Regions from separate parts of the Gluconobacter sp. Dm-74 genome, predicted to be linked through region 1. Evidence: predicted binding sites of a transcription regulator. Region 1 holds the regulator's gene; each other region holds the start of a gene.
The links. Region 1 encodes LexA, which represses DNA repair genes until DNA is damaged. Its sites were predicted from a motif close to TGTTCTANNTANGTTC; they were not measured.
Positions count from the first base shown of each region.

Region 2: a site for LexA is predicted at 2,710-2,725, ahead of uvrA (excinuclease ABC subunit UvrA). Genes of this name have one in related genera too.
Region 3: a site for LexA is predicted at 1,069-1,084, ahead of JK208_RS15510 (ImuA family protein). Genes of this name have one in related genera too.

Region 1 covers NZ_JAERLX010000002.1:71,409-79,449, forward strand. Annotated here, with positions in the region: gene uvrC (excinuclease ABC subunit UvrC) at 1-1,565, shown strand, start outside; gene pgsA (CDP-diacylglycerol--glycerol-3-phosphate 3-phosphatidyltransferase) at 1,656-2,258, shown strand; gene JK208_RS03520 (hypothetical protein) at 2,361-2,969, shown strand; gene lexA (transcriptional repressor LexA) at 3,024-3,743, opposite strand; gene rpmG (50S ribosomal protein L33) at 4,047-4,214, shown strand; gene JK208_RS03535 (septum formation initiator family protein) at 4,299-4,628, opposite strand; gene eno (phosphopyruvate hydratase) at 4,768-6,048, opposite strand; gene JK208_RS03545 (DUF3429 domain-containing protein) at 6,150-6,626, shown strand; gene kdsA (3-deoxy-8-phosphooctulonate synthase) at 6,623-7,447, opposite strand; gene JK208_RS03555 (CTP synthase) at 7,444-8,041, opposite strand, start outside.
Region 2 covers NZ_JAERLX010000003.1:228,862-236,902, reverse strand. Annotated here, with positions in the region: gene JK208_RS06565 (Hint domain-containing protein) at 1-1,971, shown strand, start outside; gene ssb (single-stranded DNA-binding protein) at 2,110-2,694, opposite strand; gene uvrA (excinuclease ABC subunit UvrA) at 2,827-5,871, shown strand; gene JK208_RS06550 (RNA methyltransferase) at 6,023-6,673, shown strand; gene JK208_RS06545 (rhodanese-related sulfurtransferase) at 6,719-7,660, opposite strand; gene JK208_RS06540 (hypothetical protein) at 7,828-8,041, shown strand, end outside.
Region 3 covers NZ_JAERLX010000020.1:4,849-12,889, reverse strand. Annotated here, with positions in the region: gene JK208_RS15520 (IS110 family transposase) at 1-255, opposite strand, end outside; partial or broken gene JK208_RS15515 (transposase) at 472-762, opposite strand; gene JK208_RS15510 (ImuA family protein) at 1,103-1,888, shown strand; gene JK208_RS15505 (DNA polymerase Y family protein) at 1,779-3,308, shown strand; gene JK208_RS15500 (hypothetical protein) at 3,308-3,541, shown strand; gene JK208_RS15495 (error-prone DNA polymerase) at 3,545-6,685, shown strand; gene JK208_RS15490 (hypothetical protein) at 6,866-7,105, opposite strand; gene JK208_RS15485 (hypothetical protein) at 7,134-7,535, opposite strand; gene JK208_RS15480 (hypothetical protein) at 7,643-8,041, opposite strand, start outside.

The DNA.
Region 1 (8,041 bases):
GCTATCCGTGGCTGATGCTGACTGAAAGCCACGAGTTTCCACAAATCACCAAACAGCGCGGCAAACCCGTAAAGGGCGCGACCTACTGGGGGCCGTTTGCCAATGCCTGGGCCGTCAACCAGACGCTCAATCTGGTGCAGCGCAGCTTTCTGCTCCGCTCCTGTTCGGATGCCGTGCTGAACAGCAGGACGCGGCCCTGCCTGCTGTACCAGATCAAACGCTGTTCGGCGCCCTGTGTGGATCGTATTTCCGGGCCTGACTACGCAAAACTGGTTGACGAGGCCCGGCAGTTCCTTTCGGGACACAGCACGGACCTGCAACAGCGCCTGGCTGCCGAGATGGAGCAGGCCTCGCAGGATATGGATTACGAGCGAGCCGCGTCGATCCGGGACAGGATCCGAGGCTTTGCCAGCATTCAGGGCTCCAGCACCGTCAATCCGGCATCGATCAATGACGCCGATATCATGACAATCTGGCAGGAAGCCGGTCAGAGCTGCATTCAGGTGTTCTTCATCCGGGGCAGCCGCAATAACGGCAACCGGGCATTCTATCCGGCTCATGCAGAGGAAGAGACCGCAGCAGACGTGCTGTCGGCGTTCATGATTCAGTTCTACGACAACAAACCGCCCCCGCCCACAATTCTGGCGAACTGCGAAATTCCCGAGCTGAATCTGGTCGAAGAAGCCCTCAGCATCCGGCGCGGACAGAAGGTCGAAATCCTCAGGCCACAACGGGGGGAGAAAAAAGACGTCGTCGAACACGCGGCTCTAAACGCGAGGGAGGCGCTGGAGCGCAAGCTGGCCGAGAATACCGGACAGCGCAAACTTCTCGAAGGGGTAGCGGAGGTCTTCGGTCTTCCGGAAACGCCACAGCGCATCGAAACCTATGACAACTCCCACATCATGGGACAGGCGCCTTATGGCGTGATGGTTGTCGGTGGCCCTGAAGGCTTCAACAAACGTGCTTACCGCAAATACGGGATCAAGGGTCCGGTCGCGCCGGGAGATGATTTCGGCATGATGCGTGAAGTCATGGAACGCCGGTTCGGGAAACGACCGGAAAACGGAGAGCGGCCGGAGGACTGGCCGGATCTGCTTCTCATCGACGGCGGCCTTGGGCAGTTCAATGCCGTGCGAAAGGTATTGGCCGATATCGGCGTTACCGGAATTCCGATCGTGGCCATCGCCAAAGGGCCGGACCGGGATGCCGGACGGGAATGGTTCTTCACAGAGACAAAACCGCCCTTCCAGCTCCCTCCAAGAGACCCGGTTCTCTATTATCTGCAAAGACTGCGTGACGAGGCGCATAGATTCGCGATCACCACCCACCGGGCAGGACGCTCGAAAGGCTTACGCAGCTCCGAACTGGATAATGTGCCAGGAATCGGCGCCGCGCGGAAAAAGGCTCTTCTCAATTATTTCGGCTCGGCAAAATCGGTCAGACAGGCGAGTCTTGAGGAGCTGGAAAGCGCCCCCGGCATCAGTTCGAGCACGGCAACTGCCATATATGGGCATTTCCATCCTGAATGGGTCCAGAAAGCCTCAACCGATCATCGCAGCCCCTGAGACCCGTTCGACGATTTACACGAAAAATACATCTTTCGCGGACACATTGGCGCATACCGGTATGAGGGAAACTGTTCTAGACTGAGCGTGATGCTGACAGATCTGCCAAACATTCTGACACTGCTGCGTATCGCGTCCATTCCCGTACTGGTCGTGCTGCTCTCCGTGCATTCACCGACCGCGAATGTGATCGCCTGCGTGTTCTATACGGCCGCATGCATCACGGACTATCTGGACGGAGCACTGGCCCGTCGCTGGCAGCAGCTGTCCGAGCTGGGCCGGATGATGGACCCAATCGCAGACAAGCTTCTGGTCGGATCACTTCTGCTGGCTCTGGCAGGGCTAACGCAACTGCCTGTCTACTCGCTCTATGCAGCGATCATCATCATGATCCGCGAAATTCTGGTCAGCGGCTTGCGGGAATACATGGCGTCCCAGCGGGAGACGCTTCCATCGACGCGATTGGCGAAATGGAAGACCGGTATCCAGATGGTGGCGATCGGTTTTCTGATCGGTGGGGATGGAGCCGCAGGAATGCTGGGGCTTTCGTTTCTGCCGGCAACGCTGATTGGCGGAATCCTCCTTTGGTTCTCGGTCATTCCGACCGTCATCAGCGGCTGGGGATATCTGACCGCAGGGTTAGCCCGCATCATGGCGGGACAATCCCGTAAATCATCCAAAATCGGCTTCTGAGGTCATAAGGCGAAAGAATTGTAGCGTTCTTCGACTGTCTTCATCTGGCGCTCCGTTACAAGGACCGCTAAAGGTCATGGATTGACCTCGTGGGAGTAAGAAATGCGGAAGACCGCTCTGCTGGCACTACCTCTCGCTCTGAGCGGCTGTTCAGGCATGGGCAAGTATATCCGCGACACGATGGTCTGGACGGCGCTCGATAATCCGAACGGCCCTCATGGTGACAGCGAGAATATTCATCGCGCCCGCGGTGAGAAATACTCCGAAACTCCAATTCTTCCCGAAAGCGGAAATATCTGGCCCGGGGCCCCACAACCGCTCCCGACGCTCAAGGATGTCGAAAACCCCAACAGTACGTTCAGCCACGCTCTCGGCGATCCGGCGACCTACTTTGGCGGTGCTGCACTTGACGAAAACTTCATGGGCGGAATCGCTGGCAAGGGCGCTCTTGGAGCCTCCGGCCCGCAACTCATGCAGGGCCAGAGCCTGTCAGTCGGGGAAGGTGCCGATACGCATCAGGGTGTGTCACACGACCGTAGCCATCTTATTCCGACGCTTCCTTCGTCAGTTCCCGACAGTGCGGCCCGCTTTCTGAACAAAAGCCCCAGCAAGGCCATCATCATTCCTAACGGAGATGGCACCAGCACAGTTATCGGCCCGGACGGAAGTGTGAAGGTCATTCACGGAACAACCTTACCTCCCACACAATGAGGGTCTACTGACGGACCAGAGCCGTCAGCATTTTACCATATCAGGCGTCCGTCTTTAATACTGACGGAAAAGGGCGATCAACCGTCCCTGAATGTTCACACGCTCTGCTGGGAAGATGCGCGTTTCGTAATCCCGGTTCGCAGCTTCCAGTGCGATCATTGATCCGCGACGGCGTAGCTTTTTGAGCGTCACTTCCTGTCCATCAATGAGGGCAACGATAATCTGTCCATTTTCGGCCGTCTCACGTCGCCGAATAATGGCGATGTCTCCATCCAGAATTCCAGCCTCGATCATCGAATCGCCAGCCACCGTGAGGGCGTAATGCTCTCCGGTGCCCAGAAGCGAAATGGGAACTTCGATCCTGTCGCTGTCGTCCTGCATGGCTTCAATCGGCAAACCCGCTGCGATACGACCATAAAGAGGAATGCTGACGGTCTGACGATCATTGGCGACACTGGCTTCGGAGAAGGCTCCATCAAGGCCCGTCTCGCCCTGGCTCAGAACAGCCGGGACAAAACCGGTTTCCGGAGCCAGAGCGGCAACAGGAGCTTCCGTACCCATATGGGGCAGACGCAGCACTTCGAGCGCCCGTGCACGGTGATGGTGCCGACGCAGAAAGCCACGTTCTTCCAAAGCGGAAATCAAGCGATGGATGCCCGATTTGGAACGTAGTTCGAGGGCATCTTTCATCTCATCGAAAGAGGGCGAATATCCCGTGCGGCGGAGATGATCGTCGATATACAGCAAAAGCTGGTGCTGCTTACGGGTCAGCATACAGGCGCTCCCATGCGCCTCGGCGGAGGCAGGTCAGAACAGGACACAGAATGACGGGCATCCTGCATTTGTTCCTTATAGGTTCCCACCTGTTGCCCTTCAAGCAAAGAGACGCACCGACAGAGTTATCCAGCAAGAATTTTTAAGCTTCAAACTCCTTGAAACTACAGGAAAACCGCTAAATCGTGCGCAAAGGTCTTGACCTGCGGGCCACAAATCAGCATGGTGCGCCAAATCTAGAGATCAACATGCTGCATCGACACCTTCGAGCGGCATAAGTTATGGCGAAAGCCCGAGGGTATCATGGGAAAGAGCAACGTTATTCAGATCCGGCTCGTTTCGTCAGCTGAAACCGGCTACTTCTACGTCACGAAGAAGAATGCCCGTTCCGCTACGGGAAAGATGGAAGTGCGCAAGTACGATCCGGTCGCACGCAAGCACGTCGTGTTTCGCGAAGCCAAGATCAAGTAAGGCTGCATCCAGCAGTCTTTATAAAAAAAGCGGCCTTCGGGCCGCTTTTTTTATGCTCTGAGAGCTGTTCGTTTTAACTACTGCTTAGAACAGCTTGTCATGCGGTCCGTAAGGAACAACCAGATCGCCGCTGCGCGTCAGGTTCATCGTGGCACGCGCACGCTCATCCAGCATATCAGCGTCCAGCGCTTTCTCCTTGAGGGCAACGACACGGCGACGCCAGACATTCTGCTCGTCATCAGCGTCCTGCCGGGCCTGAAGCGCATCCTTTTGAAGCTGGGTCTGCTCCTGATAGGCATGAATCCCGTGCGCTCCATGCAGAGCGTTCCAGCCGAAATAGGCGGTAAGCGACAGAAAAAAAGCCGGAGGAGCTACGGCGCGGACACCACGCTTGATAAGTCGGATCAGTGTCACGTCGCGAAAACTCCGTTCTGAGAGACTGTATCAGTCTATATCAGTCATTTGTGACCAGACAATGAATGATACGGACATCAATCATATTCAGGCACAAAAAAGGCCTCATTCCGGGGAGGAATGAGGCCTTGGCTCAGTCTCAGGAGTTTCTGAGAATGTTGCGACCGGCATAACGGGCCGCACTGCCGAGCTGCTGCTCGATGCGAATAAGCTGGTTGTACTTGGCCGTACGGTCAGAGCGGGAGAGGGAGCCTGTCTTGATCTGGCCGCAGTTCGTGGCGACCGCGAGATCAGCAATGACGGAGTCTTCCGTCTCGCCCGAACGGTGGCTCATGACGCAGGCGTAACCGGCCTTGTGAGCGGTTTCGACGGCTTCCAGCGTCTCGGTCAGCGTGCCGATCTGGTTGACCTTTACCAGCAGTGCGTTACCGGTTCCGGCCTTGATGCCGCGACGCAGACGCTCGGGATTGGTGACGAACAGATCGTCTCCGACCAGCTGGAGCTTCTTGCCCAGACGGGTCGTCAGTTCTGCCCAGCCTTCCCAGTCATCTTCCGCCAGACCGTCTTCGATGGAGACGATCGGATAGCGGTTGGCCAGATCTTCAAGGTAGGAAATCATGCCCGAGGCATCAAATTCCTTACCTTCGCCCTTCAGATTGTAGCGTCCATCCGCATAGAACTCGGTCGCGGCACAGTCGAGAGCGAAGGTCACGTCTTCACCCAGTCGATAGCCGGCGGCTTCAACAGATTTTGCAATGAAACCAAGAGCTTCATCCGCAGACTTCAGATTCGGCGCGAAGCCACCTTCATCGCCGACATTGGTGTTGTGACCGGCTTCAGACAGACCTTTCTTCAGGCGTGCGAAGATTTCGGAGCCCATACGGATGGCATCCGCAATCGTCGGCGCGCCGACCGGCTGGATCATGAATTCCTGAATGTCGATCGGATTGTCGGCATGCTCGCCACCATTGACGATGTTCATCATCGGCACGGGAAGCAGGTGCGAATAAGCGCCACCAACATAGCGGTACAGCGGCAGTTCCAGTTCCTCGGCGGTCGCCTTGGCAACAGCAAGCGAGACGCCGAGAATGGCGTTGGCACCCAGACGGGATTTGTTGGACGTTCCGTCCAGATCGATCATCGCATTGTCGATAGCGATCTGATCTTCGGATTCGGCCCCCTGAAGCACTTCAAGAATGTCGTTCTCGACGTGACTACAGGCCTTCAGGACGCCTTTGCCGCCATAGCGGGACTTGTCACCATCACGCAGTTCCACGGCTTCATGTGCGCCTGTGGAAGCACCGGACGGGACGGCTGCACGGCCGCGGGCACCGGAGGACAGCTCGACTTCGACCTCGACAGTGGGATTGCCGCGGCTGTCCAGGATTTCGCGGGCGATGATATCAACGATAGCGCTCAATGGAAGCTCTCCTGGGATGCGTGAACCGGGTTGGCTCGTGACCGTTCTGAATGGAACAGCTATTTCAAGTCTCAAAATCACGCCGTGAGGTCAACGACGACATGCGCCTTCCTTTTCCCATTTTCGTGCTTGGCATTGCCGGACTGATCCCCTTCATGACGCTTGGAGGGTGGATTTTCCTTGCCGGACTGTTTACGCCGCTGCCGCATCTGAAGATCATTCTGCTGGCGTATGGTGCCTGCATCCTGTCATTTCTGGGGGCCGTACACTGGGGGCTGGCCATGGAACGGCCGGACATCATTACGGTCGGCGGCACGTCACAGCAGGACCGGCAGCGCCTTGTGCTGGGTGTCTGCCCTGCGCTCTGGGCATGGCTTGCCCTCTGCATCGGCGTTCTGGGTCATGTCCGGGCCGGGTTCGGGCTGGAAATCATCGGTTTTGTCGGGACGTTCTTGGTGGAACGGGAAGCCTGGAGGAAGGGGGCGCTTCCCCCAGGTTATCTGCCGCTGAGAGCCGGACTGACGGCTATTGCGGTACTGAGCTTGTTTCTGGCTGCTTTGGCACCGTCCGGCAGTTAGGCCGGAAAGGATTTCGCCAGAGCGTCAAAGGCTTTCAGGCGCGTCAGGAAACTGCGCATTTCATGGAGCGGCACCATAGTCGGACCATCGCTTGGAGCATAGTCCGGGTCCTGATGTGTTTCGATGAAAACAGCCGCCACACCAATGGAGAGGGCTGCACGAGCGAGGGGTTCCACGAATTCACGCTGCCCCCCCGTTGACGCTCCAAGGCCACCCGGCTGCTGCACGGAATGTGTCGCATCGAACACGACGGGATAGCCCGTCTGCGCCATGATCGGCAGGCCGCGCATATCGCTGACAAGCGTGTTGTAACCGAAACTCGTGCCCCGATCGCAGAGCATGATGCGCTCATTGCCGGTTGAGGCAATCTTGGCCGCGACGTTCGCCATGTCCCACGGTGCGAGGAACTGACCCTTCTTAACGTTGATGGCACGACCGGTTTCGCCCGCCGCCAGCAACAGGTCCGTCTGGCGGCACAGAAATGCCGGGATCTGCAGAACATCTACGGCCTGAGCGGCAGGTGCGCACTGCTCGGCAGTATGCACATCCGTCAGGACGGGAACGCCGAATCGTTCGCGGATGCTGGCAAGGATCTCCAGACCGGCATTCATACCCACACCACGCGCAGCGTTGACCGAACTCCGATTGGCCTTGTCGAAGCTGCTTTTATAGATCAGCCCGATTCCGAGTTCGCGGCAGATGGAGGAGATGGCATCGGCCATCTCCGTTGCATGCTCGCGGGATTCGATCTGGCAGGGGCCAGCGATCAGCGTGAAAGGCTGATCCTGACCGACCGTGAGGTCTCCAATCCGGAAGCTCACTTGTTGTGAGCCTCCTTGACGGCGGCACCAATAAAGCCCGCGAACAGGGGATGCGGGTCGAAGGGTTTGGACAGCAGTTCCGGATGGTACTGCACGGCCACGAACCATGCGTGATCCGGGTATTCGACCACTTCCGGCAGCACGCCGTCGGGGGAAAGGCCAGAGAACCGCAGACCTGTCTTTTCCAGACGATCCTTGTAATGCGCGTTGACTTCCCAGCGATGACGATGGCGCTCACGGATTTCCGTACGGCCATAAATTTCGGCTACGCGGGAACCGGGAACCAGCTTTGCCGGATAGGCACCAAGACGCATCGTGCCGCCCAGATCGCCGCCTTCACGACGGCGGAGCAGTTCGCCCCCACGCGCCCATTCCGTCATCAGACCGACAACAGGCTCGTCCGTCGGACCGAATTCAGTGGAGGATGCTTTAGGAAGACCGGCAAGTGAGCGCGCGCACTCGACTACGGCCATCTGCATGCCAAAGCAGATCCCGAGGAACGGAATATTGTTCTCGCGGGCATAACGGACAGCCTGGATTTTGCCCTCGGCACCGCGTTCACCAAAGCCGCCGGGAACAAGGATCGCGTCTGCA
Region 2 (8,041 bases), on a different contig from region 1:
ACATGGCGCTGGAGCGGCTCCGCAACCGGCGGTGACTGGTACGACCCCAAAAACTGGACGCTCTATGACGGCCACGGCAATGTCGTGGACACATCAGGCGATTCCTTCAGCGGTAACGCTGTACCACAGAGTGATCAGAACGCTGACGTTAACGTCGGCTATGTCGGCAACACCACGCCCAACGTCGTCGTCGCCGATGCGCCGTCCTACAACCAGCTCCGTAGCCTCAGCGTCTGGCAGAACAGCACACTTGAAATCACCGCGCAGGGCAGCAGCACTTATAACGGCTATGTCTTCACAACGGCCGGTTTTGAAAACAGCGGCACGATCCTGATCAACACCCCGTCCAAGGTTGAACTCGGCGGCATCGGGGTCAACCGTGAAGACGGCACGATCACGATCATGAACAACGACAACAACGTCGTGTTCGATACAAACAACGTCAACAACGCCGGCACGATCAACCTGATCAACGCAACGCTGGGCGCTGCCACCAACCCAATCTCCGTTTCCGGCGGTACACTCAACCTCTCGCAAGACAGCAGCCTGTTCCTGTCTCCGGGCGAAAACATCAATACCATCAATGTTGATCCGAACACGATCAACACGGTGTACGTTCAGGCTAACGGCCTGCTGCACACAGACTCATCGAACACCCAAAGCGTCGTGATCAACGGCGTCTCCGCCAACACGCATTTCGGCATCTCCGGTGTGTCTTCCGCTCCGACGGCTGCCACCTACACGCCGAACGCTGATGGCTCCTACACGCTTCAGATCACGCTGGCTGACGGTCGCCTGCTGACATTCGGCGACCTGCATATGGCAAACGGCTTTGTTCCAAGAACCAACGCCACCATCGTCCAAGACGGCAGCACTGGCTTTCTTGCGGAAGATTCAGAGGCAGGCTTTTTTATTATCGAAGCCATAGCTGAAGGCCCCTGCTTCCTCGCAGGCAGCATGATCCGCACGCCGGAAGGCGATGTGGCCGTCGAGACCCTGCGCCTCGGCAGCACGGTTCTGGCCTTCGTGAACGGCGAAACCGTCGAGCGCAAAGTCACCTGGGCCGGCCGCTCCCACATGATCGCCAAGGCCGGTCTGGCCGACGCGGAAGCCGGTTATCCGGTCCGCATCATGCAGGGCGCACTCGCCGAGGGCGTGCCTTACAAGGACATGCTGGTCACGCCGGAACACTGCCTGTTCATCAATGGCGGTTTCATCCCGGCCCGTATGCTCGTGAACGGCCGCTCTGTGGTCTATGACCGCACGATCGCCGTCTATGACTACTTCCATGTGGAAACGGCCGAACACTCGGTCATCATGGCAGACGGCATGATGACGGAAAGCTACCTCGACACCGGCAACCGCCAGTCCTTCCGTCAGGACGGCAGCGTTGTTGCTCTGGGTGGCCGCGAGCGCAACTGGAATGACGACGCAGCAGCCCCGCTGTCCGTCAGCCGGGACGTGGTCGAGCCGATTTTCCGTGAGATCGAAGCCCGTGCCATTGCAGCTGGCCTTGAGAACACGGTTGCCGCTCCGGCTCTGACCGAAGACGCCAACCTGTACCTCGTCGCCAGCACGGGCCAGACCATCCATCAGGTCCGCACCGCCAATGGCCGCGCGATGTTCATGATCCCGTCCGACGTGACAGGCGTTCGCATCGTGTCCCGTACCTCCAGCCCGAGCGAAACGGTCGGACCGTTCGTGGACGACCGTCGTCAGCTCGGTGTTCTGGTGGGTGAAGTCACACTGTTCGACTCGGGCAACACGATCCGCATCGATCAGCACCTGACGGACGCAGACCTGAACGGCTGGGATGTTCAGGAAAACACCCCAGTCCGCTGGACGAACGGTAACGCCATGCTGCCGCTGACGGCCCGTCAGCCAAACAGCCTCGGCATGCTCGCCATCCAGATCCTGGCCGCCGGCCCCTATCTGGCAACGTCGGAAGCAGACGTCGCCCTGACCGCCTGAAACCAGCCGGTCTGAAACGAAAAAGCCTCACCCTTTCGGGGGTGAGGCTTTTTTTTGTCTGCACCACAGTCAAAAAAAACCCGGAGGCCTGAGGCTCCGGGGTTTTTCAGTCTTCAGAAACCTTAGACGGCTCTGAACTCAGAACGGGATTTCGTCGTCCAGATCATTGTCCGGCGGAGCATCCCAGCCGCCATTGCCGCCACCCGAACGACCGCCAGAAGCCCCGCCGGAATTCCCGCGCGAACCGCCACCAAAGCCACCACCCGAACCACCAGCGGAGCCGCCACGGCTCCCACCGCCGAAGCCGCCGCCATTGCCACCGCCATAGCCGCCACCATTGTCAAAACCGCCATCATCGCCGCCACCGCTGCGATTGCTGTCGATCAGCACCAGATCGCCACGGAACCGGTCAATCACGACTTCGGTCGTGTATTTTTCCTGACCGGACTGATCGGTCCACTTCCGTGTACGCAGCTCGCCTTCAATATAGACCTTGCGCCCCTTGCGCAGGAACCGCTCGGCCACATCCGCCGTCCGCTCGTTGAAGATCACCACGCGATGCCACTCGGTGCGCTCCTTGCGCTCTCCGGACTGACGATCGTTCCAGGTGTCCGACGTCGCAACGGTCAGGTTGACGATCTTAGACCCCGACTGCGTGTTGCGGACTTCCGGATCCTTGCCCAGATTTCCGACCAGAATCACCTTGTTGACGCTGCCTGCCATTCCCGTCCCAACCAATTTTCTCGAATTGTTCTTTTCATACGTGCGTAAGTTCCCATCTAATGGGGAACAATCCAACGCCATTCAAGCGCGTTCGATCTCACAACTGCCTTTTCTCCACATTCCGGGGTCTCCGTGAGCTTTCCAGACAATCATTCGATCCGTGTCCGTGGGGCCCGCGCCCATAATCTCAAGAATATCGACGCCACGATCCCACGGGATTCCCTGACGATCATCACGGGCCTCTCCGGCTCCGGAAAATCCTCTCTGGCCTTCGACACGATCTATGCCGAGGGACAGCGGCGCTATGTGGAAAGCCTCTCCGCCTATGCCCGCCAGTTCCTTGAACTGATGGGCAAGCCAGACGTGGATTCCATTGAAGGCCTCTCTCCGGCCATCTCGATCGAGCAGAAAACCACGTCCAAGAACCCGCGCTCGACCGTCGGCACGATCACGGAAATCCACGACTACATGCGGCTGCTCTGGGCGCGCGTGGGAATCCCCTATTCCCCCGCGACCGGCCTGCCGATCGAAGCGCAGACCGTCAGCCAGATGGTGGACCGCATCATGGCCATGCCCGATGGCATGCGCCTGATGTTGCTCGCCCCCGTCGTGCGGGACCGCAAAGGCGACTGCAAGCGTGAACTGGCCGAGCTGACCCGCAAGGGCTTCACCCGCGTGAAGATCGACGGCGAACTCTACGAAATCGCCGAAGCCCCGGAACTGAACCGCAAGACGCGCCACACCGTCGAAGTCGTCGTGGACCGGATCGTGGTCAAGGAAGGGCTCGAATCCCGCCTCGCCGACAGTTTCGAGACCGCCCTCGAACTCTCGGACGGTCTGGCCTACGCGGAGGAAGTCAAACGTGCAGGCGAGAAAGAGGCCCCGGCGCATGTCGTGTTCTCGTCGCGCTTCGCCTGCCCGGTCTCCGGCTTCACGATCGAGGAGATCGAGCCGCGCCTGTTCTCCTTCAACGCCCCGATGGGCGCCTGCCCGGTTTGTGACGGTATCGGCACCGAAACCCATTTCGACGAAAACCTGATTGTCCCGGATGACAGCCTGACGCTGGCCGAAGGTGCGATTGCTCCATGGAAGGGGGCAAGCACGGACTGGTACGACCAGACGCTCGCCGCTCTCGCCCGCCATTGCGGCGATGACATGCACACGCCCTGGTCTGACCTCCAGCCCGCTACGCGTGACCTCATCATCAACGGTTCCAAAGAGCCGATCGACATTCCCTATACCGATGGCGGGAAGGTCCATATCGTCACCAAGCCGTTCGAAGGCGTGCTGAAGAACCTGCGCCGCCGCATGGCCCAGACTGACAGCATGTGGGTCCGCGAAGAACTGTCGCGCTACCAGTCCGAAAAACCCTGCCATGCCTGCCACGGCGCACGCCTCAAACCCGAGGCGCTGTGCGTGAAGGTCAAGGACCTCAACATCGCCGAAGCCTCGGACATGCCGATCCGCAAGGCGCTCGACTGGTTCTCCGGCGTAGAAGCAACCCTCACGCCCCAGCGCGCCGAGATCGCCCGCCGTATCCTGCGTGAAATCACGGATCGCCTGCACTTCCTCGACGATGTCGGGCTGGACTACCTCACCCTGTCGCGCGGCTCCGCAACCCTGTCGGGCGGCGAGAGCCAGCGCATCCGTCTGGCGTCGCAGATCGGTTCGGGCCTGACGGGCGTGCTGTATGTGCTGGACGAGCCTTCCATCGGCCTGCACCAGCGCGACAACGAACGTCTGCTCGGCACGCTCGAACGCCTCAAGCGCCTCGGCAACACCGTCATCGTCGTCGAACATGACGAAGACGCCATCCGCGCCGCCGATTACCTGATCGACATGGGACCGGGCGCGGGCAAGTTGGGCGGACAGGTCATCGCCGTCGGCACCCCGGCCGAGGTCGCCCAGAACCCCAACAGCATCACCGGCGCCTATCTGTCAGGCCGCAAGGTCATTCCCGTCCCGACCGAACGCCGCAAGCCCAGCGGCATGCTCACCCTGCACGGCGCACGCGGCAACAACCTCAAAGACCTGACGGTCGATTTCCCCCTCGGCACCTTCATCGCCGTCACGGGCGTTTCGGGTGGCGGCAAATCCACACTCGTCATCGACACGCTGTATAAGGCGCTGTCCCGCCAGCTTATGAAATCGAGCCAGACACCGCTGCCCTATGACCGTCTGGAAGGCGTGGACAATCTCGACAAGATCATCGAGATCGACCAGTCCCCGATCGGCCGGACCCCACGCTCCAACCCCGCAACCTATACGGACCTGTTCGCCCCGATCCGCGACTGGTTCGCCGAACTCCCCGAATCCAAGGCACGCGGCTACAAGCCGGGACGCTTCTCCTTCAACGTGAAAGGCGGACGCTGCGAAGCCTGTCAGGGCGACGGTGTTCTCAAGATTGAAATGCACTTCCTGCCGGACGTGTACGTGACCTGCGACACCTGTAAGGGCGCGCGCTATAACCGCGAAACTCTGGAAGTGAAGTTCCGCGGCAAATCCATAGCGGACGTCCTGTCCATGACCGTGGACGAGGCCCTGCCGTTCTTTCAGGCCGCCCCCAAGATCCGCGACCGTCTCGCCATCCTGCAACAGGTCGGGCTGGGCTATGTCGCCCTCGGCCAGCAGGCCACCACGCTTTCAGGCGGCGAGGCCCAGCGCGTCAAACTGTCAAAGGAACTGGCCAAACGCGCCACTGGCCGCACGGTCTATATCCTCGACGAACCCACAACCGGCCTGCATACCGAAGACGTCCGCAAGCTGCTTGAAGTGCTGCACACCCTCGTCGATCAGGGCAACACGGTGTTGGTGATCGAGCACAATCTCGAAGTCATCAAAACGGCCGACTGGCTGATCGATATCGGCCCCGAAGGCGGTGACGGCGGCGGTCAGGTCGTCGCAGCCGGAACACCGGAAGACATCGCCGCGTGCAAAGCCAGCCATACCGGCCGCTTCCTCGCCCCGCTTCTGGACGCACCGGGCGCAAGACAGCCCCGCAAAGTCACAGCCACCAAAATCACACAAGCCATGCTCGCCGCCAGCCTACCACCGCCAAAAGCCGAGCGCACAGCCGCGAAAAAGGCAAAAGCCGCTAAGGAAAAAGCAGCGGAAAAGACTCCCGAAAAGAAGCCCAGAGGCCGCCCCGCCGGGTCCCGCAACAAAACCAAAGCCTGAACCCGATTACGTCTTTCAGAATACGCTGAAAAGACAACAGATCATGATGCATGGCCTTTCCTCACTGAAGAGGCCACGCATCTGATCCCGACTTTGGACAGCAACCAACATCGTCGCTAGGTATGGTGCCCGGACGGTGGAGGGCTTGAGTGTGACGATCGAACGCAAACAGACAGACAAACCAACCGCCCGGAAACGGGCGGACGCGATACGAGACTTCCGGTGCAAAAACCTCATCGTTGTTATCGAAGACCCGGAAAACCCACGAAATATTGGAACCGTCATCCGGAACGTGAACGCTTTCGGCGCAGAAAAAGTATACGTCATTGACCCTCGTGGAGTTCTTTCGGACGACTGGAATGAATTGCGTACCGAACCAAAACTCTCGAAGCTATCAGTTTCCGCCGTCAAATGGACATTCGTAAAGCGCTTTGACAGCACAGAAGAGTGCCTCGCACATTTGGAAAAAAACCACTTCGTCTCGATCGTCACGTCACCCCATCGAAAGGGCATGTCCAATGTTTTGTTGGACGAAGGCGATTTTACCGAACATGCCAAACTGGCAGTCTGGTTCGGAAGTGAAACTAAAGGAATCAGCGACATTGCCGCCCAACGAAGCAGGCAATGTGTATCCATTCCCATGTTTGGAATGATCGAAAGTCTCAATCTGGGAACAAGTTCAGGAATTGTTTTGTATGAAATAACAAAACAACGTCGACAATATCAATCCCACAACAGGCTCCGCGCCTCTCGGGAAAATCTTAAAAACCCTACTCCCGCTTTGATCGTCGAGGAAAGTTAGGAGCCCTTTCAGCGAGAGTATCTTCTCTTCCCCGCCCGGCCACACTTACTTCTGCCGAACACCCAGATGCCCAACCTTTCGCGCCTGAGCCAGTGCTTCCTGACGCTCACGCTCGGCATAACGATGGCGCTGCTCTTCCGTCCGTTCGTTGTGGCAATGCGGGCACGACACACCCTGCACGAACAGCGGCGAGGCCTTGTCGTGCGCGTTTAGTGGCCGACGACAGGCATGGCACACATCATGCGTCCCGATCTCCAGCCCATGCTTCACCGACACACGCTGGTCGAACACGAAACACTCGCCTTCCCACAGGCTCTCTTCCTTGGGCACGGTCTCCAGATATTTCAGAATACCGCCTTTGAGATGATAGACCTCGTCCACACCCTCCGCCCGCGCAAAGGACGTTGATTTCTCGCAGCGGATACCGCCCGTGCAGAACATCGCAATCTTCGGCAGACGGCCTTCCGCTTCCAGTTCCTGCCGCCGTTTGCGAAACCATTCCGGGAATTCACGGAAGGATTTCGTCTTCGGGTCTTCCGCGCCTTTGAACGTGCCGATCGCCACTTCATAATCGTTGCGCGTATCAATCAGGATCGTATCGGGGTCGGAAATCAGCGCGTTCCAGTCTTCCGGCGCCACATACCGCCCCACGCCCTGAAGCGGGTCGATATCCGGCTCGCCCATCGTGACGATTTCCTTTTTCAGCCGCACCTTCATGCGGCGAAACGGCAGTTCAGGCGCGCGGGAATCCTTGCTTTCCAGGTCCGCACAGCCCGGAAGCGCGCGAATATGCGCCATCACGCGCTCCATACCCTCATCAGTGCCGGCAATCGTGCCGTTGATGCCTTCGCGCGCCAGAAGCAGGATCCCTCTGATCCCCTCACGCTCGCACAATTCCAGCAACGGCCCGCGCAATGCGGCAGGATCGGCGAACGGCGTGAAATGATACAGCGCGACAATGCGGATCGGTTCGAAAATATCGGACATGAGGCAGGCATCCGGCGACCGGGACCGCAGACACAGCCGCGATCGGATGAAAAAGACAGCCCCGGAAATATCAGGGCCAAAGCCTCGATACCAGCCCGAAAGGCCGCATGGACAGGCTGCTGCCCGAATGGCAGACAGGACATCTCCCGAACGGCCAAAGCAGACCGATGAAGATACCCGATGCCCTGCATCAGAGCCTCATACTTCTGAAGAACCATGCCTTTGTGCTCGGGATAAGCCTCTCACTTCTTATGGCGCTGGCCATCGGCCATGCCTGGACGGCACACAGAGCCTTCAGGCCGGACAGTTTCACCTCCGCAGACGACCCCTCCCTGAAAGTCCGCGTGGAGACCTGTCACATCACCCCGAAATTCATCTCCG
Region 3 (8,041 bases), on a different contig from region 1:
GGCAAAGCGTCGAGCCTGTCGGGGATTAACCTTAAGGAATGGAACGGCGGCCAGTCCCAGGTGCCGCTCAAGCCCGCGATGATAGGCGCCAGTCGCCTCGAAAACAAACAGGATGTCGTCGGCGCTGGCAACCCAATTGCAGAGATCGGCAAAACCAGCCGGGGTGTTCGGTACGGAACGCAACTCCGCGCGCGAATGCCAGAACGCGTCAAGATAATCCTTGGAGATATCAATTCCCAGCGTATCGATGGCCATCTTCTCGTTGCCCTATGCTTGTCGTTCGGGCCCGGAGCCCACGTATCCGTTCAGGTCGCAAGAAAAGACGAGGATCCATCAAACTCGACCGCGATCCTTGAAGACCAAGCTCCGCACGATGCGATCCTCGCCGCCACACGGTGGTATCGCCGCCGAGTGGTGGCTCCCTTTTGCCTCAGGAACCGCTCAATCGGATAAGACAAGCTCCGCCTGGGAGAAATACGCTGAAGCTTTCCGCAGGATCTCATTAGCCTGACGCAATTCGCGCACTTCACGTTCCAGCGCCTTGAGCCTATCTGCGGTCTCGGCCGGAACACCAGCCCGCTTGCCAGTTTCGATCTCGGCCTTCTTGACCCATTCGTTCAGCGTATGCGCCGAACAGCCGATCTTCCCGGCAATCGACACCATCGCCGTCCAGCGAGACGGATGTTCGCCCTCATGCTCCAGAACCAGCCGCACCGCACGGGAACGGACTTCAGGAGAAAACTTCTTCACAGAATTGCTCATCAGACCCTCTTCTCAGGTGAATAGGTCTCCGCCAATCCCGGGGCGGTTCACTCTCTCCTGAGCATCAGGGTGTACTCTCGGCCATTGAGGCCGCTGCCGACGTTGTGCACAACCTTCCGCATCTGCTGGCCGAGCAGACAGAATCAAACGAGGTCGTTCTTATCGGCGAAGTGACGTCCGCGAACGAAACCCTGACAACGCTCAAAATGCGCTGATAAGCCGCACTTCTGAGCCTGCTGGACGGAGTGATAACGCTGTCTTCCGCAGCGGTCTCTCTTAAAAATTAACTTGCGTCCCGCGTTCGTTTGTTCTCTTTCTGTTCTCGTTAAGGAGAACAGTCATGACTTCGAACGCGCTGGCGCGTCTGCGCGAGCAGGTCCGATGCCTGGAGCGTCGGAGCCTACCTCATTCCATCTCCCGGGCGCTGCCAACAGGTCTGCAACCGGTCGATGACCACCTGGGCGGCGGTCTCAGAACCGCCTGCCTGCATGACATTCTGGTGCCCGATCCGCTTGAAATTGGTTCCAGCCTCGCCCTGCTTCTGCCTCTGCTCGCGCGCAGTGGCCAGCCTATCTTCTGGCTGGGGGCGGTCCCCGCTCAGCTCCATGCCTGGGGACTACATCAGACCGGGATCTCGCTCCGGCACCTGATCTGCGTTGAAAGCGATGACGCCAGTGTTCTGACTGTGGCCGAGGACATCCTGCGCGGTCCCGAGCGCGCCCTTGTCGTGATAGCTGGTCCGCGTATTCCCTCCCTGACAGAAGTACGTCGTCTGAATCTGGCCGCCGAAAGCAGCGGGAATACTGGCTTCTTCCTGCGCCCTGTCAGCGCCTCCCGCTCATCCGGAAAGGACCCCTGTGCCTGCGCCACGCGCTGGCAGGTTACTTCTCATCCTTCAGCCCCTCTCTGTCTGCCGGGACTGGTTCTGCCGCTTCCCGGCCCCCGCCGTCTTTCCGTCTCGCTGTTGCGGGTGCGTGGAGGACGTCCTGCTCACTGGCTCCTCGACTGTCCTGACCATGCGCCGCTTCCTCGCCCTGTGGCTTCCTTTCTGGCGCACCGAGCGCCTTCAGCTCTGCCAGTCGAATCATTACCCCCCCGATCGCCCGCTTGTCGTGCACGCGCCTGAGCACAACCGCCAGACGCTTACGGCCGTCAATCCGGTGGCGCTGGCAGCGGGCCTGAGACCCGGCCAACCGCTTGCCCAGGCAAGGAGTGTCCTGCCGGACCTCCTGTGCGTTGAGCAGGACACTGACGCCGATGATGAGGCTCTCTTAGAGCTCTGTTCCTGGCTGCTGTGGCTGTCGCCCCTGCCCGCTCTCGATGCGCCGGATGGCCTGTACAGTGACACAACTGGCTGTGCCCATCTTTATGGTGGTGAAGAGGCCATGCTGTTTCTTGTCCGGACGCGCCTTTCCGAGAAAGGTCATGCCTGTTCTCTGGTCCTGAGCGACAGCGCGGCGGCCTCGCGCGCTCTGGCACGCTCGCGCCTCGACGGCGCCTGCGTCATCCCGCCTGGTCAGCAGAAACAGGCTTTGGACAAACTATCCTGCTCGGCTCTGCCGATTGCCCCGGAGACAGCATCCCGTCTCAATCGTCTGGGACTGACAACCATTGGTGCGCTTGCAGCCCTTCCCCGAGCGCCTCTGGCCAAGCGGTTCGGCACGGAGCTTCTCACCTGCCTGGATGAAGCCGTTGGCCTTCAGGTAAGACCGCTGAACGTGGTTCAGGTGCGGGACCGGATCTCCCTGTCACGCTCGCTTGTTGAGCCTATCGGCACAGCCGAGGCGATTGCGACCGTCATTGAAGCTCTCGTGCCAGATGCCTGCGCCCTGCTGTCCCGTCGCGGTGAAGGCGCACGGCAGATCGATTTTCTCTGTGTCCGTGTGGACAGCACGGTCCAGGCCATCCGTGTGGGCACGTCCGATCCGACCTCAGACAAGACGCGCATCCTGCGCCTCCTCAAAGATCAGATTTCCCGGATTGAACCCGGTTTTGGCATTGAGGCTGTCACCCTCACGATCAGCGCCAGCGAGCCGATAGAGGCCGGCCCCGCTCGCCCGGTACTTTCAAACCCAGAGGATCGTCAGGTCGATACGGTGCCCGCGACCCTCATCGACCGGCTGATCAACCGTCCTGGTGTTGCAGCCGTCTATCAGTTTGCGCCCCGGTTTTCCGCCTGGCCAGAGGACGGACAGTCTCGCGTTTCTCCGGCCGACATGGCAAAACCGCCTCTCGCGAGCCAGATGCTCTGGGCGCGGCCGAACATTCTGTTCGATCTGCCCGTCCGGGTGCAGGTGACTGCCCTGCTTCCGGACGGTGCGCCCCGTCAGTTCGTCCTGAAGCGACAGACGCATCGCATTGCGGCGGCCGATGGCCCTGAGCGTCTGCTGGGGGAATGGTGGCACACGGCCGAAAACTATGGCGCGATCCGCGACTACTGGCAGGTCGAGACCACGACCGGCCTGCGCCTGTGGCTGTTTCGCAAAGGCGACGGAACCCATGCCTGGTCCGGTTCGGGCGACTGGTTTCTTCAGGGGATGTTCTGATGGACTCCCGCGATGATCTGATTCCGGCCAGCACCTCGGACGTGGCCGAAGTCCTGATGCACGCGCTGTGTTACGACGGACGCAGGCGGACGCATGACGCCGCCGAGCTGATGGCCCGTCTGGTGGCCGAACGGCTTGTCGCCTATCTCGAGCGCTCGGGCTTCGTGGTCATGCGCGCGCCCACCAGCAACGCACCGGACAGCAGCCGACATCCCCATCCCCACCGCCGCTAGACCATGAGCGCGCCTTACGTCGAATTGCAGGTGACGTCCTCGTTTTCGTTCCTGCGCTCGGGCAGCCAGCCGGATGAACTGATGTTCCAGGCGAAAGCCCTGGGCTATGACACGATCGGTCTGACCGACTGGAACACCGTGGCCGGGGTCATCCGCGCCCATCTGGCGGCGCAGGAGGCCGGTCTTCGTCTTCTACCCGGATGCCGCCTCGCTCTGCGCGATGGCAGTACACTCCTGGCCTATCCCCGCAACCGTGCAGGCTGGGCAGGTCTCTGCCAGCTTCTGACCCTTGGTCATCACCGGGGCGAGAGGGACGTGTTCCTTCTAGGGTGGGAGGATCTCGTCGGAGCGGCACCGGATCTCCTCCTGATCCTGTTGCCGCCCGAGGATCTGGCAGCACTTCCCGGGCACGTTCAGAGCCTGCTGGATCTGCCCGGACACAGGGAAGGCGAAGAAGAGACCCGGTTTGTCGCGCTGACGGTGCTCAGGCAGCCGGGAGATCTGGCGCGGCTTCACGCGCTCGCGGGCTTCTGCACAGCGCGCGGTCTGGTCTGTGTTGTGACAGGAGATGTTCTTTACCACGATGCGCGCCGGCACGTTCTGCAGGACGTGGTCACAGCCATCCGGAAAGGCTGCACCGTCGATGCTCTCGGCAACCGCCGTCATGTTCACGCCGATCGCCATCTGAAGGCCCCTGAAGAGCAGGCACGCCTGTTTGCCGCCTTTCCTGACGCTCTGGCCAACACACGGCGAATTGCCGAGGCCTGCACGTTCAGTCTGGATGACCTGACCTATCAGTATCCGACCGAAACCGAGAGATCGGGCGAAAGCGCGCAGGAGACACTGACACGCCTGGTCGAGGCCGCACTGCCGCGTCGCTATCCGGCCGGGGCGCCGCCTGAGGTCGAGGCGCAGATCGCCCATGAACTGAAGCTGATCGGTTCTCTGTCTTACGCGCCGTATTTCCTGACCGTGAATACGATCGTGCGTCATGCCCGCTCACTTGGAATTGTCTGTCAGGGGCGCGGATCCGCCGCGAACTCGGCGGTCTGCTATGTTTTGGGAATTACCAGTATTGATCCGGTTCGCTCGGGTCTGCTGTTCGAGCGGTTCATCTCGGCCGAGCGGCAGGAACCGCCCGACATCGACGTCGATTTCGAGAGTGACCGCCGAGAAGAAGTCATCCAGTGGATCTACCGGCATTACGGCCGTCATCGCGCGGCCCTGTGTGCGACCGTGCAGCGTTATCAGCCCAAAGGCGCGTTGCGCGAGGTCGGCAAGGTGCTCGGGCTGCCGGAAGATCTGACCGGCCAGCTTTCCAAACATATTGCCTCGTCCCTGCCTGATCCGGACCTGTGCAAGGCGCGCGCGGCTGATCTTGGTCTGAACCTGAAGGACAGACGCCTCAGCCTGACGTTTCATCTCGCCCGCCAGCTTCTCGGCTTTCCACGCCAGCTTGGGACGCATCCGGGCGGATTTGTGCTGACCGAGGATCGCTTGGACGAACTCGTGCCTCTGATGCCGACGGCCATGGACGGACGGCAGATTATCGTCTGGGACAAGGACGATATCGACGTCCTGCGCTTCATGAAGGTGGATGTTCTGGGTCTCGGAATGTTGGGCTGCCTGCGTCGCGGGTTCGAGCTGCTGCACACCGTGTATCAGACCCGCATGGATCTCGCTTCGATCCCGGCCGAGGATCCGCAGACCTATCGCATGATCCAGAAAGCCGACACGCTCGGGACCTTCCAGATCGAAAGCCGGGCACAGATGTCCATGCTGCCGCGCATGAAGCCCAGAACCTTCTATGATCTGGTGATACAGGTAGCGATTGTCCGGCCCGGGCCAATCCAAGGAGATATGGTTCATCCCTATCTCCGCAGGAGAGAGAAACTGGAGCCTGTCACCTATCCGTCCGAGACCCTGCGCGGGATCCTTGGGAAAACTTTGGGCGTGCCGCTGTTCCAAGAGCAGGCCATGCAGGTGGCCATCCATTGTGCAGGCTTTACGCCAGGCGAGGCGGACCAGCTCCGCCGTGCGATGGCGACGTTCAAAGCGACAGGCGGGGTCTCGCCGTTCCGCGACAAGTTGGTGAACGGGATGCTGGCCAATGGGTATGAGCAGGCCTTTGCTGAGCAGACCTTCGCGCAGCTGGAAGGTTTTGGCAGCTATGGCTTTCCGGAAAGCCATGCCGCCTCGTTTGCCCTGATCGCCTACGCCTCGGCCTGGATGAAATGCCATCACCCGGATGTGTTCTGCGCGGCCCTCCTGAATAGTCAGCCCATGGGGTTTTATGCGCCGTCCCAGATTGTTCAGGACGCGCAACGCCATGGCGTCGAGGTCCGGCCGATCTGTATCAATGCTTCACGATGGGATTGCACACTGGAGCGCGGCCGAAACGGACGGCACGCGGCGGTCCGCCTCGGGTTCAGGATGGTGCGCGGGTTGGCGAACGGCCATGGGGCCGCCCTGATCGCGGCCCGGATGCCGGATTATGAGAGTATTGATGACGTCTGGCGGCGTGCGGACGTGCCAGTCTCAGCCCTGGAATGTCTGGCGGAAGCAGATGCCTTCCGGGTGTTTGGACAGATGCGCCGCGCTGCACTCTGGTCGATCAAAGGGCTCGCGGACACGGCCCTGCCGTTGTTCGAAGCAGCGGATCGGGGCCGGAACTTTCCACTACCGGAAGTAATCGAGCCGGAGATTACCTTGCCACTGATGTCAGAGCGGGCGTCAGTGCATGAGGATTACCGGGCGACAGGACTTAGTCTGAACGGGCATCCCGTCGCGTTTCTCCGAGAGGGCTTACGAAAAGAGGGGATCGTGCGCTGTGGAGATTTGCCGTACCTGCGGGATGGGCGCCGGATCCAGCTCACGGGTCTTGTGCTGATGCGGCAGCGGCCAGGAACGGCGAACGGCACCATGTTCGTCACGATCGAAGATGAAACCGGCACGGCCAATCTGATTGTCTGGAAAGATGTGCAGGAGAAGCACCGGCTTCCTCTTCTCGCGTCCCGTCTGCTGGCCTGTAAGGGCAGGCTTCAGAAAGAGGGCGATGTGATCCATGTTGTTGTGCTCAGTCTGGAAGACCGAACGCCGTCGCTTCAGGGATCGGAGCTGCTGAAGGCTCGGGACTTTCGATAGGAAGCGTAATCGGTTCGACCGATCTTATTTGAAAAATAGAGAAATACTTCTTGGTGTTGAACCTGTGGACTTGTGGGCAGAGCCACGCCTGTGGTCAGCCGGAAGGGCTGTCTATCAGGACGCGAGCGGCCGTGAAACGGCTGTCCATAAATCCACAGGCTTTACGCTCGATGCCGGCCCTCAAACAGGGTAATTTCCGGAATCGCATGGGTCGAAGGAAACAGTCTGTTTTCTCTCCAGGTCCTCGGCAATCACTCTGGCCCGCTCTGCAAGGGCAAGCATATCCGGAAACCAGCACAAGTCTGCCTCTACCGCCTTGTGGATCGCATTCGTATCGTCGACGAAGCGCTCTAACGCCAAGATATACTGGGCCTTGAGTGATGCCTCATCGGGAGCCGTGAGGATCGCCTGATCAGTCATACCTCGTCCTCCAACAGGTTTTCGACATTCATTGGCGAGTTGCTGACGCTTCAAGCTCTACGACTGAGACCCGAGCGTTCGAGTAGGGTGTAGCGGACGGATCAGGATGCGTGATGATGTCTGAACCGGCAGCGGCAGCAAGTAATGTGCCAAAATATGGATCATTCTCTTCTGCGATCGAGAGCACCTCGTTCGCGCTGACGGGCGCGCCAAACTCTTTCCCGAGCTTGCTCAGGATATAATTGTCCAGCACCGCATGAATCATGAATGGCTGGTTCCGAAGAGACAGCAGAGTTAACAGACTCTCTGGCATGTCTTCCTCAGGCTCAGCCTCCATAACGGCGTCTACGTTATCGAGCAGAACGTGGAGCAAGACTCCATATATCGTGATCTCCAACGCACGCTGTACCGTTTTTTCGGAATTATTCATGGCTATATTTCCTGTTCGCCAGACGACATTGGTTGTGCACTGAGTTGGGAAACACCCGTTTCCCAACGTGCTCATCATCACCGTGGCTCAGCACGGGTTTAAAATGCTTAACTCGCTTTGCCGGCCAGCACTGCCTGATTGGCGGCAACAGCCTTCTGCGAGCTGATTGAGTTCAGATCGTCTGCCGTTGCGCCCGCCTGAATCTTAGCCCTGCCTGTCTGAACCTGCTGCAACCCGGTTGTTGCTTCCTGCGCCATATTATCCAGGCTGATCGCACCGGCTGCTTCCGCCGCCTTCGGCGCAACGGCCTTTTCGTAGATGATTGGTGCACCATCGGCCGTCGTTGTCGGCGCGCCCGGAGCGGGCGCAGTAGCTTCCACAGGCGCAGGCGCAACAGCCACCGGTGCGGCGCTCACAGGCTGACCAGGCTGTGCTGTTATCTCTGCCTGAAGAGACGGTGAAGCCGGTGCCGCGACAGGCGGCGCGCTGCAAGCCTTGCGATTAAG